One region of the Vibrio coralinecrosis genome, then DNA from elsewhere that is predicted to be linked to it. Evidence: predicted binding sites of a transcription regulator. Region 1 holds the regulator's gene; the other holds the start of a gene.
What was found. The regulator MetJ, encoded in region 1, represses methionine synthesis genes. The targets are predictions, from matches to a motif close to TTAGACNTNTANANGTCTAA.

Region 1 (7,238 bases):
CTTCAGGATGCACTTCTGGGAAAGCAGCGACGGAAATATCAAAGTCATGACGCTCTTTCAGCAGTTCTACCAGATCGGAGGCGTACATTTCTGGCTTACCGCCACCCGGTGGGATGTCACCACGAAGGGCGACAATGCTCTCAATACCATTTGCCCAGTAATCATCCGCAATGCGAACTAACTCTTCGCGTGACGCGTCAATACACGTTAGGTGAGGAGCGGCGATTAGGCCGGTTTCTGCCTTGATTTCTTTAATGATGGAGTGAGTGCGGTCACGTTCACCCGAGTTGGCTCCGTATGTAACAGAAACGAACTTAGGTTTTAGTGTTTTGAGGCGATGGACAGAGTTCCACAATGTTTCTTCCATTTTTTCACTGCTTGGTGGAAAAAACTCAAATGACACATTGATGTTGTCAGAAAGCTCGGCGATATTTTGATTTAAGGCATCAATATGGCCTGCGTGTGTGTATCCCATCTTACTCTCTCCATGTGGTAACCAAGACCACGAAAACTCAAATTCCTCAAATCGACGTTTAGACGTCTATATGTCCACAGGATGTATTGAATACGATTTAAAGTCAACAATACGATTATGAATTTTTCTCAAGTTAAATATTAGACGCTTTCAACTTGAAAGGTGAATAGTTGTGCGGGAAAGAAAAAGCGCAGCTGAGGGCTGCGCTAAAGTCGATTATAAGAAGCTGGAAAGTAAGTTGAGATCGGACTGAATCGCACCTGCGGTTACTTCTCGACCAGCGCCCGGGCCGCGAATGACTAGAGGGTTATCCTTGTACCATTTACTTTCGATGGCAAAGATGTTGTCACATGGCAGCAAGTTAGCTAATACATGTTCTTTGCTAAGTGCCTCAACTCCCACGGTTGCAGAACCGTTCTTTTCCAACCTAGCAACATAACGAAGTACTTTATCTTCACGCTGAGCTTTTTCTAAACGTTCAGCTAATAGCTCACTTAATAGTTGGCTATTATCGAGGAAGTCATCGAGAGATAACTCTGCGAGTTCAGAGGGAACTAGGCTTTCGACTTTGACGGCTTCAGGCTCGAGGTCGAGTCCTGCCTCACGAGCAAGGATAACCAATTTTCGCATAACATCGGAACCGTCGAGATCGCTACGCGGATCGGGTTCAGTTAACCCCTGCTGCCAAGCGAGATCCACCAGCTCAGCAAAAGGGACACTGCCATCATATTGTTGGAATAACCAAGATAACGTGCCGGAAAAAATTCCGGATAGGGCATGAATATCATCACCACTCTCACGTAGATCTTTGACGGTATGATTAATGGGTAAACCTGCCCCGACTGTTGCATTGTACAGCCAGTAGCGGTTTATCTTGGCAAAGGCATCTTGCACTTGATGATAATAACTGCTGGACGCAGAGCCGGCGACCTTATTCGCCGAGATAAGGTGCATGCCTTGTTCTGCAATCTCTAGGTAACGTTCTGCCAGCTGTGGGCTTGCCGTCACATCAAGTACGACTACGTCATCGTAACCTTGGATGGCGCCGAGCTTTCTTACCCACTCATTACCTTGGTATTCAACGGCCTCTTCTTCATAGTGATCGCTGACGGTACTGGCATCAATCCCTTCAGGATTGAACCAATAATTTTGGCTGCCAACAACGGCAACCAGTTCAAAGTTCATGCCGCGACGCTTTTCCAGTTCAGCTTTTTGTTCGGCGAACAGTTCGAGCCAGCTCGATCCAATGTTGCCTTTACCACATAGAGCAATGCCGACACGTTTTTGAGCTTGAAATAACTGGCTATGGATTGACTTAACCAGAACAGAAGTATCCGTACTGCGCAGTACAGCGACTAAGCTCAAACCAGATTGGGATTCTGATATGAACTCGATAGGTGCAGCTTTGAGCTTCTGATAAAAACCATAGCAATGGCTCGCATTTTTCGTCACGCCTGCGCCGACAGCCGCAATCAGGGAGTAGCCTTCTTTGAGCTTAATTTCTGCTTCTATCGCCGCATCTTGCAGATATTCGAGCGCACCACCTGCAATCTCGGCAGTGTAGGCGAGGCGTAGGGTTTGCTGATCTTCCTGAACCTCGTAGGTTAAGGGTTCTAGCTGTGCTCGTTTCAAACTTGCCAAGGTTTCCTGTTCAAGGCGTTTGAAGTCATGCCCAGAGGCAAAGTTGAGTTGAATAAGCAGTACTTCTTTTAACGAGGAGATAATTTTAGCACCGCGGCCTGATGCAAGAACACGTTCGATTCGAGTTGATCCAGCTTCGGGGTCATAGCTACAACGTAGGTGCAAATCCATCGCACTTTGTGCAACAGGCTGTAAAGTACGACTGTGTAAAACGGGCGCTGCAAGCCGGGCTAATTCACTGGCTTCGTCAAGGCGAAGTAATGGCAACAGGCAAGCATCCGAAACTAAACGAGGGTCTGCGCTGTAGACACCGGCAACATCACTCCAGATGGTCACGCGTTTTACTTCGGCTAGTGCACCAATGACAGTGGCGGAGTAATCTGAACCATTACGACCAAGCAGAACGGTATGGCTTTGCTCATCCTGTGCCATAAAACCTGTGATCACAACGCGGTGATGGGCGTGTTGAGCGAGCACTTCCTTGATCAGCGGATAGGAGGTGCCTCGGTCAACTTCAGGTTGTGTGCCTGCTTCGGCACGTAGGAAGGCTCTTGCGTCCTGAGCGACAGCCTGTAGGTCATTTTGATTCAGTAATGCTGCCAGTAGTCGTGAAGACCACACTTCTCCGTGACCTAATACGGCTGCGCGCTCGGCGCTAGTTAACGGAGCTGTTAGCTCACCCAGTGTACTGAATTCATCGTTGAGTGTTGCGATCAACTGTTGTTGAGTCTCTCCTTGGAGTAGTTCCTCAACCAGCTGGGTTTGAAACTGACGCAACGTTTGCAATGCCTCATGCGCGAGGCGGCCATCTTTGCTTAATGCGTCGAGAAATTCGATCAAACGGTTGGTGGTTTTACCCGCAGCAGAGACAACAATCAAATCTTCTTTGTCTGAATACTCTTTGAGTATGTTGACGACGCGGCGGTAACATTCTGGATCCGCAAGGCTACTGCCGCCAAATTTATGCAATTGACGTTGCTGACTCATGACAACGCCTCCTTGGTTTTATGAAATGCCTGCTCAAGGTCTGCAATCAGGTCGTCAGCGTCTTCTAGACCAACTGAAAGGCGTAGTAATTGTTGGGACACACCAGCTTCAGCTAGTGCCGCTTCTCCCATTGCTCGGTGTGTCATCGACGCTGGGTGGCAAATCAGGCTTTCTACGCCGCCAAGTGATTCAGCGAGTGAGAAGAGTTCTAGCTGACCAACAAAGTGTTTGAGCTGCTCAAAGCTGCCTGCAAACTCAAAGCTAAGCATGGAGCCAAATCCAGACTGCTGCTTTTTCGCAATCTCATGACCAGGGTGATCCGGCAAGCTAGGGTGATAGATATTACCTACCAGAGACTGAGACTGTAGGTAATTGAGAATGTGCGCTGAGCTTTCTTCATGTACTTTCATGCGTGCGCCCAAGGTGCGAATACCGCGTAATGTCATGTAGCTATCGAATGGTGTGCCTGTTGCGCCGATACAGTTGCCCCACCAAGCAAGATCTTCAGCATGCTGCTCAGTTTTAGTGATCACCACGCCACCGATGACATCAGAATGACCATTAATGTACTTGGTTGTCGAGTGAATGACGAAGTCAGCGCCGAGTTCGAGAGGCTTTTGGAACACAGGTGTCAAAAAGGTATTGTCGACGCCGACCAGTGCACCAACCTGACGGGCTTTTTCACATACCGCGGCAATGTCGACTACGCGGACCAAAGGGTTAGACGGTGTTTCTAACAGAATCAGTTTAGGTTTTTTTGCAATAGCCTCGTCCAAGGCTTTTTGATCGGACTGATCGACAAACTGGACCTTGAAATCACCTTTTTGAGCGCGGGTATTAAACAAACGGTACGTACCGCCGTAGCAATCGTGTGGTGCGACGATCAGATCATCTGGGCCAAGAAATGCAGAGACCCATAAGTTCAATGCAGAGGTTCCACAGTTGGTTACTACCGCACCTTTACCAGACTCCAGCTCATACAGAGCTTTTTCTAACAAGCCACGGTTTGGGTTACCCGAGCGAGTGTAGTCATATTTTGGCACTTCGCCAAAGGCGGGAAAACCGTAGTTAGTCGAGAGGTAAATAGGTGGCACAACGGCGTGATGCTGAGTGTCTGACTCGATACCAGTACGTACCGCGATTGTGGCTGGTTTACGGGCGCTCATAAGTGTTTCCTTTCGAACTGTAGTGACTTGGCTGGAGATTACACTATACCTGTTTGCCGGATGTTAGATATATGTTATTCCAATCGTATGTCTCTTCACTTTACTTCTCATTTTTAAAGACGTCAACACTTCTAGACGTCTATATGTCTTTGCTTGTGGCCATAAATCCCGCTAAAATTACGCTTTCTAATTTTATACATAATGAATCATAAAGGTGCGCAATGGCAGATTGGAACGGCGAATACATTAGTCCGTATGCTGAACATGGAAAGAAAAGTGAACAAGTAAAGAAGATTACGGTTTCTATTCCATTGAAAGTATTGAAGGTTTTAACTGATGAGCGAACCCGTCGTCAGATTAATAACCTGCGCCATGCGACCAACAGTGAACTGCTTTGTGAAGCGTTTTTGCATGCTTATACAGGCCAGCCACTACCTACTGATGAAGATTTACGTAAAGATCGCCCAGATGATATTCCCGCGGAAGTGAAAAAACTCATGACTGAGATGGGGATTGAATTCGAAGCGTATGATGAAGAGTAATCACCAGCTGCACACCTTATTTTTATTTCGCTAAATACAAAAAAACCGCTGAATATTCAGCGGTTTTTTGTTTCAGAGAGAAACGCTTACGCTTCCATGTAATTCTCTGGCATCTCAATACGAGCTACACCTGATTCCACTGCCGCTAGAGCAACCGCTTTTGCAACACGCGGTAATAGGCGGGAGTCCATTGGCTTAGGAATAATGTAGTCAGGGCCAAATTCCAGCTTATCCACACCTGCGGCTTTCAGTACTTCCGCTGGAACTTCTTCTTTCGCCAGTTCACGAATGGCGTCCACCGCAGCGAGTTTCATTTCATCGTTGATTTCGCTAGCACGAACATCGAGAGCACCGCGGAAGATGAATGGGAAGCACAACACGTTGTTTACTTGGTTCGGGTAGTCGCTGCGACCTGTACCCATGATTAAATCATCACGGACTTCATGTGCCAGCTCTGGCTTGATTTCCGGATCTGGGTTTGAACACGCAAAGACAACAGGTTTGTCAGCCATCAGTTTGAGAGCTTCAGGAGCGAGCAAGTTCGGGCCAGATACGCCTAAGAACAGGTCTGCGCCTTCAATAACATCTTCCAGCGTACGCTTGTCAGTGTTATTCGCAAATAGCTGCTTGTATTCGTTGAGATCATCACGGCGAGTGTGGATAACGCCTTTGCGGTCAAGCATGTAGATTTTCTCGCGCATCGCACCACATTTGATCAGTAGCTCCATACAAGCTACTGCAGCAGCGCCTGCGCCAAGACAGACAATCGTCGCGTCTTCTAGCTTTTTGCCTTGCAGTTCAATTGCGTTAAGCATCCCGGCTGCGGTTACGATCGCTGTACCGTGTTGGTCATCGTGAAAAACCGGCACATCACAGCGCTCGATTAATTGCTTTTCAATTTCAAAACAATCTGGGGCTTTAATGTCTTCAAGGTTGATACCGCCAAACGTATCGGCAATGTTGGCAACCGTATCGACAAATTCTTCGATTGTGCGGTGTTTGACTTCAATGTCGATAGAGTCCAAACCTGCAAAGCGTTTGAACAAAAGAGCTTTACCTTCCATGACTGGCTTTGATGCCAGTGGACCTAAGTTACCAAGACCAAGAATTGCTGTTCCGTTAGAGATAACCGCCACCATGTTACCTTTAGAGGTGTACTTGTAGACATTATCTGCATTCTGTGCAATTTCACGTACAGGCTCAGCCACGCCTGGGCTGTACGCTAACGCCAGATCACCTGCCGTTTCGGCTGGTGTTGTCAGCTCCACCGAAATTTTACCTGCTGTTGGGTAAGCATGGTAATCCAGCGCTTGCTGACGGAATTGTTCTTCAGGGGATAGTTCTTGGCGATTGTCATCGGACATAGGTGTAGGTACTCGTTAATAATAATTAGGATAGGGGAAATCCATTCTAGAGTAACTAAGTCAAGCTGCCTAGGTCAGAATGCGAGCTAAAGCAATAAAATGTGCTAAATCACTGGAGATAAGACCAGATGGGTAGAGATATGGCTAGCGAATATCAAACAGTGGAAGAGATTATTCTGAATGGGTTGGGGCAAAAGCAGATAACAAAAAAGGACGCCGTAGCGTCCTTTTCTCTTCATCTAAAAAGAAATTATTTCTTAGAAGAAAGAGCACCGAAACGCTTGTTGAAGCGATCTACACGGCCGCCAGTATCAACGATACGCTGCTTACCAGTGTAGAATGGGTGACATTTGTCACATACGTCTAGGTGGATTGACTCTTTAGTTAGAGTTGAGTTGAACTCGAAAGAGTTACCGCAAGAACAAGTTGCTTTAACTGCTTTGTATTCTGGGTGGATACCAGCTTTCATGGGAGAACCTCTGTAATAGGCCGTGTCGCTATCCGATTCTAAGCCGGACACCACACGTAGTTAATAAAATGTCACTTTGGATACCGCTGCTCAAAAGCAAGCCATATCACTAAGGCGCGATATAGTAATGAATACGTTCTCTGGGATCAACCGATTTACCAATAAAGTTGCTACTTTTTTCGCCTATGAGGTTGAATCATCGCAGAACTGAAGTTCATGATGTCGTTGCTTCCCCGTTTAGCGCTTTTCCCTTAGACTAATTGGGTACCTTTGATTGTATTTAAGCTTATATGCGACCGACGATTGCCCGAGTAGCCTTGCCTGTACCGCTCGACAAACAATTTGACTATCAGATCCCCGCTCACCTATTCCCTGTTATTGGTGGACGTGTGTCTGTGCCTTTTGGCCCCCAGACTTTGGTGGGGGTGGTGACTGCGCTTGTTAATCAATCAGAATTTAGCATTGATAAACTCAAACCGCTGAAACAGGTGTTGGACTCTCAGCCTGTCTGGCCAGATAGCCTCTATGAGTTGCTGCAGTGGTGTAGCCAGTTCTATCATTATCCGCTTGGCGAAACGCTATTCAATGCTATGC
Region 2 (7,238 bases), 1.1 Mb from region 1:
TAAAAATCGAGGACACTGATGGCGTTCGTAGTGCATAAATCCAATCATTAAGCTTATTGATACTTGGTTTTTACTGGCCGAAGAGCAGGCTTTTATACGCCAGTTTCCTGAGCGAGGTGTCTTCAATGTTGCCGTATCCGAGAATCAACAGGTGCTAGGGTTTCAGAATGTAGAACCGTTCGCGTCCTATACTCAGGCCTCTGGCTATGTTGGAGTTATCGGACCCTATATGGATGAGCAGTTTCGAGGGGCGAAGAATCAAGAAGAGGAAAGAAAAGGGCTGACGCAATAACGCCAGCCCTTGTTTAATTCAGCAAGTAAGTGATTACCAGCCTTTTACTACGCCACCTTTGAAGATGTCAGAGGCTGCATTGTACACTTCTTCAGTTTGGTAAGCTTTGACGAAGTTTGTGACGTTTTCTGCTTGTGCGTTATCTTCACGCGCAACAATCAGGTTTACGTATGGAGACTCTTTGTCTTCAACAAATACACCATCTTTTTGTGGTGTCAGGTCAATTGAGCTTGCGTAAGTGGTGTTGATAATAGACAGAGCCACATCGTCAAGAGAGCGCGGAAGCTGGGCAGCATCTAGCTCAACAATGGTGATGTTTTTTGGGTTCTCTGCGATATCACGCACAGTTGCCAGTAGGCCAACGCCGTCACGTAGTTTAAGCAGGCCTTGTTGCTCAAGAAGCAGTAGAGAACGACCTAAGTTAGTTGGATCGTTTGGCACAGCGATACGTGCACCATCTTGAATTTCATCAACTGACTTCACTTGCTTAGAGTAACCCGCGATAGGGTAAACAAACGTATTACCCGCAATCGTTAGCTTGTAACCACGGTCTGTCACTTGCTGATCTAGGTATGGTTTGTGCTGGAACGCGTTGATGTCGATAGAGCCATCATCCAGAGCTGCGTTTGGCGTTACGTAATCTGTGAAAGTGACTAGCTCTACATCCAGACCATATTTTTCTTTGGCAACTTTAGCTGCGACTTCTGCTACCTGAGCTTCAGCACCTGCCATAACACCAACTTTAATTTTGCTGGTATCTGCTTGCTTTTCACCACAACCTGATAGGACAAGTGCTGATGCAGCTGCTGCGATGGTGAGTAGACCTTTTAATCCAAATTTCATGACTTTCTCCTTATTCTGACTCTGTAAATAGATTATCTGTGATCGACGCGGCGCACGATGGCATCGCCGATAGACTGAATGATTTGTACCAAAACGATAAGCATTACCACGGTTACTGCCATGATAACTACATCATAGCGATGGAAGCCGTAACGAATGGCGACATCACCTAAGCCGCCACCACCAACCGTTCCGGCCATGGCTGAATAGCTGACTAAAGTGACCAACGTGATGGTGACTGAGTTGACTATGGTTGGCATTGCTTCAGGAAGCAGAACCTTGTTGATGATTTGCATCGGAGTAGCGCCCATCGATTGAGCCGCTTCCACCAAGCCTGTTGGTACTTCCAACAAGGCACCTTCAATAAGGCGAGCAACAAACGGGATGGCGCCGATCGTCAAGGGTACGATCGCTGCTGTAGTACCAATAAAAGTGCCGACCAGAATTTTAGTGACTGGAATGATGGCAACCATTAATACTAGGAATGGCACTGAGCGGCCAACGTTGACGACAGCGCCGAGAATGCTATTAAGCTTGGTGTTCTCAAGTAGGCCACCTTTCTTCGTTGTATGAAGAATAACGCCCAGTGGAATACCAACAGCAAAGCCAACAATACCTGCCACTGCGACCATGTAGATGGTTTCCCAAGTCGCACCGATTAAAAGGTTACTGTTAAGGCTCAGCCACTCAGAAATTGTGTTAAAGGACATAACCCAGTACCTCTACTTTTACATTGTGTTCACGGAGGAATTCGATTGCCGCGTTGTCATCTTGCTCGTTACCAAATAGCTCTGCGACCATCATGCCGAATTTAACGCCACCGGCGTAATCAAGATCAGAGCTTAGAATGCTGACATCAATATTAAATTTACGCGCGATCTGACTGACGAGTGGCGCGTCTACAGTTGCACCAGTAAACTCAAGTCGAACTAATGGGTAACTGCCTTCAACGCGGGTCTCTTGCAGGCGTGCCTGATAATCATCAGGGATAGATAGATCAAGCGTAGAACGGATGAACTCATGTGCCAGTTCTGTTTTCGGGTGAGCAAAGATTTCACCTACCGTGCCTTTCTCAACCAGCTCCCCGCCACCAATAATTGCCACTTCATGACAGATACTCTTTACCACGTCCATTTCGTGGGTGATGAGCAGCATAGTGATATTCAGTTTACGGTTAATCTCTTTGAGCAGTTCGAGAATCGATTGTGTTGTCGCAGGATCCAAAGCGCTGGTTGCCTCGTCACACAGCAATACTTTTGGATCGGAAGCTAGAGCACGTGCGATAGCCACACGCTGCTTTTGACCACCACTCAGGTTAGAAGGGTAGCTTTCGTGTTTATCAGAAAGGCCTACCAGTTTGAGCAGCTCGGTGACTTTCTCATTGATTTGAGTCTTATCTTTGCCTGCGAGTTCTAGCGGTAGAGCAACATTATCGAATACAGTACGTGACGATAGCAGGTTAAAATGCTGGAAGATCATGCCGATGTTACGGCGTGTTTCACTCAGTTCAGATTTGGACTGCTTGGTAAGATCAATGCCGTCAACAATGATCGAGCCAGATGTCGGTGCTTCCAACATATTGACACATCGAATTAGCGTACTTTTCCCTGCTCCGGATGAGCCAATTACACCGAATATCGTCCCCTGAGGGATATGAAGGTTGATGTCCTTCAGAGCATGTATTTCTTTGCTTCCTTGAAGAAATACTTTGTTTACTTGATTAATTTCTATCATCGAGAAATCCGCTATCAGACTGCTTTGGGAAAAAGTAGATAATTTTGAACTACCTCTCATTTAGTAGAGGATGCTATGGTTTTGCATTAATTGTGTCAATAGATATTTTTACGGCTAGACGTCTAAACGTTCATTTCAATCAAACAGATTAGTAATTAGATAGTGATGAAAGAAATAAAGCGTGCAATAATTCCGGTAATAAATAGTAGACAGAGAAGCAAATTTTGGCGAAACCAGCAGTCTTTTTGGATCGTGATGGCGTAATCAACGTCGACCACGGCTATGTTCATGACGAGCACGACTTTGAATTTATTGATGGCGTGTTTGAAGCGACGAAAAAGCTCAAAGATATGGGCTATATGCTTGTATTGGTGACCAACCAGTCAGGGATTGCTCGTGGTAAATTCAGTGAAGATCGTTTCCTTTCACTAACGCAGTGGATGGATTGGAACTTTGTTGATCATGGTGTTGAATTTGATGGCTTCTACTATTGTCCACACCATGCGGAACATGGTCAGGGTAAGTACAAAGAAGATTGCAATTGCCGCAAACCTAAGCCTGGCATGTTCATTTCTGCTCGTGACTTTCTCAAAATCGATATGGCGAATTCTGTTATGGTCGGCGACAAGGCTGAGGATATGATGGCCGCAGAAGCCGCTGAAGTGGGTACGCGTATTTTAGTACGTACTGGCAAGCCTGTAACTGAAAAAGGTGAAGCGCTGGCAACGGCTGTGCTTGATAGTATCAAAGATGTGCCAGCCTACTTAACTAAGTAAAAGCCGAGAAAAGAGGTCGCTTGAGGCGGCCTTTTTCTATTGGAGAGTATGGATGAAAATGAATGCCTTGTTAGCGTTTCTGGCTGGAACGACACTATTTGGTTGCAGCCATTTAGCGATTGAGCGCGAAGCAGATGACACGCATCAATTCGTGACCTACCAGTGTGAATCAAACAAGCAGTTTGAGGTCGCCTATCTGATTGAAGAGCAAGCGGCGCTTTTACGTTTGCCTAAACATGACTACCGCCTCACTCAGGTCCCATCTGGTTCTGGTGCAAAATACATCCTAGATAATGGAACAAAGCCGATTCTTAATCCGGTAACTTTACACACCAAAGGTGATGATGCGCGGTTAGAGTTAGGCAGAGTTGTTTACAAAAACTGTAAAACCCAATAGCGCTAACTCTCTATTAATCCAGCTTAAATTGACTGAAACCACTGCATTATGAATAAAAAACTGACCATTCTTGATATTGCGAAATTGTCTGGCGTTGGTAAGTCTACGGTTTCCCGTGTGTTAACCAATGACCCTAAAGTCAAACCGGAAACTCGTGCCAAAGTTGAGCGTGTGATTGAAGAGTCTGGCTATGTGCCTTCTAAGTCGGCGCAAGCGATGCGTGGAGGCAGTCAGAAAGTGGTTGGGGTTATCATTTCGCGTCTTGATTCACCATCGGAAAACAAAGCCGTCAGCAGTATGCTGCAAGTTCTCTACAGTAACGGCTATGACGCGGTGATCATGGAAAGCCAATTTGACCGCAAGATGACCAATGAGCATCTCGATGTCCTGCGCAGACGTAATGTTGATGGCGTGATTGTGTTTGGCTTTAGCGATTTCGATATTGAACGTCTGTCTAGTTGGCAACATCGTTCACTGGTAATTGCCATGGATACCGACGCCACCTCATCGATCAACTACGATAATACAGGCGTTATTCGTTGTGCATTGGAACACCTTCAGCGCCAATCGGTGAGTGAGATTGCTTTTATTGGTGTTGACCCTTCAGACCGGACTACTGGGCAGATTCGTCTCAATGCATACTTAGATTGGTGTTCAGAGCAGCGATTATCCCCTAACTACCAAACAGGTCACCTTCATCACGAAAGTGCTTATCAACTGGTGGATAAAGTGTTGAATCAAACCACACAGGCGATTGTGTGCGCCAGTGATACTTTGGCACTTGGTGTAATTAAGCGTCTTCAGGAGTTGGATAGGGAAGACGTAATGGTGACTGGTGTCGGTGGGAATGAGCTGTTGTCTTTTCTATTTCCGAGAGTATTCAGTATTGACCCAGGTTATGCTCAGGCTGGAGAAAGAGCTGCCAAGCTATTGATTTCTCAGCTTAATGGAGAGTCTGAACTAGTGCACCTCACTCAGGAACCAATCCTGAGTTAAACCTTTCTTTTCTTTATGGTTTAAAATTATACTGTGATCTCATTCAATTAATGGGATTGTTCCCATTTATCTATTTCGATAGATTTGACAATATAATAAGCACAAATGGGAATGTTCCCAAGCTAATTATAACTAACCTTTTGATCAGAGAGTTCTGATCTGAACGAGAAACCAATTTAGGGTGGACAAGGATATGAGTAAGATTGCGAAACAAGAGGTTGAGCGTCTGATAGAACTGGTTGGCGGTCGCGATAACATCGCCAGTGTAAGCCACTGTCTGACACGTCTACGTTTTGTGTTAAATGACACCGATAAAGCCGATAGTAAAGCGCTAGAAGCTTTGCCACTAGTGAAAGGCTGTTTTACCAACGCAGGTCAGTTTCAAGTTGTTGTCGGTACTGAAGTTGATGAAGTGTATAAAGTTCTGATTGAACTGTCGGGTAAGTCTGAAGCGTCGAAAGATGAATCCAAACAGGCTGCACGTCAGAATATGAACATTTTGGAACGTGGTATCTCCCATCTTGCTGAAATCTTTGTACCACTGTTGCCAGCCATCATTACAGGTGGTTTGATCTTGGGCTTCCGCAACGTGATTGGCGACATCAAGATGTTTGATGGTCAATCATTGACGGAAATCAGCCAATTCTGGGCGACGGTTCACAGCTTCCTATGGCTAATTGGTGAAGCCATTTTCTTCTTCTTACCTGTTGGTGTGTGTTGGTCAACAGTGAAGAAACTCGGTGGTACACCGATCCTCGGCATTACGCTTGGTGTCACTTTAGTCTCTCCTCAACTGATGAATGCGTACCTGATTGGTAAGCAAGTGCCAGAAGTGTGGGACTTTGGCTTATTTGCTATCGAGAAGGTGGGCTATCAGGCCCAGGTAATTCCAGCCATGTTAGCGGGTATCGCGTTGGCGTTCATCGAAACTAACCTTAAGCGCATTGTTCCTTCTTACCTATATCTGGTTGTTGTTCCTTTCGTTTCGATCATCGTCTCTGTTGTATTGGCGCACTCTCTGATTGGCCCGTTCGGTCGCGTATTGGGTGATGGTGTGGCATTTGCCGCGAAAGCAGCAATGACGGGTGATTTCGCTGTGATTGGCTCAATGGTGTTTGGCTTCCTGTATGCACCTTTGGTGATTACCGGTATTCACCATACAACCAACGCTGTCGATCTACAGTTGATGCAAGACCTAGGTGGTACTCCAATTTGGCCTTTGATTGCACTGTCTAACATTGCTCAGGCATCAGCGGTTGTCGGTATTATCATCATCAGTAAGAAACACGGTGAACGCGACATCTCAGTACCTGCGGCTATCTCTGCTTATCTAGGTGTCACCGAGCCAGCGATGTACGGTATTAACCTTAAATACAAATTCCCAATGCTGAGTGCGATGATCGGTAGTGCTATTGCAGCAGCGATCTGTGGTAGTGCCGGTGTGATGGCTAATGGTATCGGGGTGGGCGGCCTGCCGGGTATTCTGTCTATCCAACCACAATTCTGGGGCATCTACGCGATTGCAATGCTGGTGGCGATTGCACTTCCAGCAGTGTTGACCCTGTTCTTCTACAAGCGTGCACAAATGAAGGGCGAGCTAGAGCCTGCAAGCGCTTAAGCGCAAACAAAAAGGAGCGATCGCAATTCGGCGATCGCTTCTGCTATTTTTTCGATTTTTTATTCTTTGGTAAGTGAGTTTAGCAATGACAACAATCACAAATGATGCGAACTGGTGGAAAACGGCTTCGATATATCAGATTTACCCGAAGAGCTTCTGTGATAGTGGCAGTAAGGGAACTGGAGATATCAAGGGCATCATTTCTAAGCTTGATTACTTAAAACTGCTCGGCATTGATGCTATTTGGCTGACACCAGTCTATCAGTCTCCGATGATTGATAATGGTTACGATATCTCAGACTACTACGCCATTAACCCTCAATTTGGCAGCATGGACGATTTTGAATGTCTGCTTAGTGAAGCGCACCAGCGTGGTATTCGCATCATCATGGACATTGTCGTTAACCACACTTCTACCGAGCACGCTTGGTTCCAATCTGCGCTGGGGGATAAGAGCAGCCCATATCGTGATTACTACATTTGGAAAGATCCGGTAGAAGGTGACGTTCCAAACAACTGGCAGTCCAAGTTTGGTGGCAGTGCATGGGAAATGGATGAGCAAACAGGCCAGTATTTTCTGCA

Region 2: the regulator MetJ is predicted to act here: its motif matches at 2,976-2,995, upstream of metN (methionine ABC transporter ATP-binding protein MetN).

Annotation. Positions count from the first base shown of each region.
Region 1 is NZ_CP024627.1:206,373-213,610, forward strand. Features, by position in the region: gene metF (methylenetetrahydrofolate reductase) at 1-475, opposite strand, end outside; gene metL (bifunctional aspartate kinase/homoserine dehydrogenase II) at 692-3,103, opposite strand; gene CTT30_RS00980 (O-succinylhomoserine (thiol)-lyase) at 3,100-4,269, opposite strand; gene metJ (met regulon transcriptional regulator MetJ) at 4,491-4,811, shown strand; gene CTT30_RS00990 (malic enzyme-like NAD(P)-binding protein) at 4,898-6,175, opposite strand; gene rpmE (50S ribosomal protein L31) at 6,426-6,644, opposite strand; gene priA (primosomal protein N') at 6,935-7,238, shown strand, end outside.
Region 2 is NZ_CP024627.1:2,459,834-2,467,071, reverse strand. Features, by position in the region: gene metQ (MetQ/NlpA family lipoprotein) at 326-1,135, opposite strand; gene CTT30_RS11660 (methionine ABC transporter permease) at 1,168-1,845, opposite strand; gene metN (methionine ABC transporter ATP-binding protein MetN) at 1,835-2,869, opposite strand; gene gmhB (D-glycero-beta-D-manno-heptose 1,7-bisphosphate 7-phosphatase) at 3,094-3,645, shown strand; gene CTT30_RS11645 (MliC family protein) at 3,704-4,042, shown strand; gene treR (trehalose operon repressor TreR) at 4,091-5,038, shown strand; gene treB (PTS trehalose transporter subunit IIBC) at 5,232-6,656, shown strand; gene treC (alpha,alpha-phosphotrehalase) at 6,742-7,238, shown strand, end outside.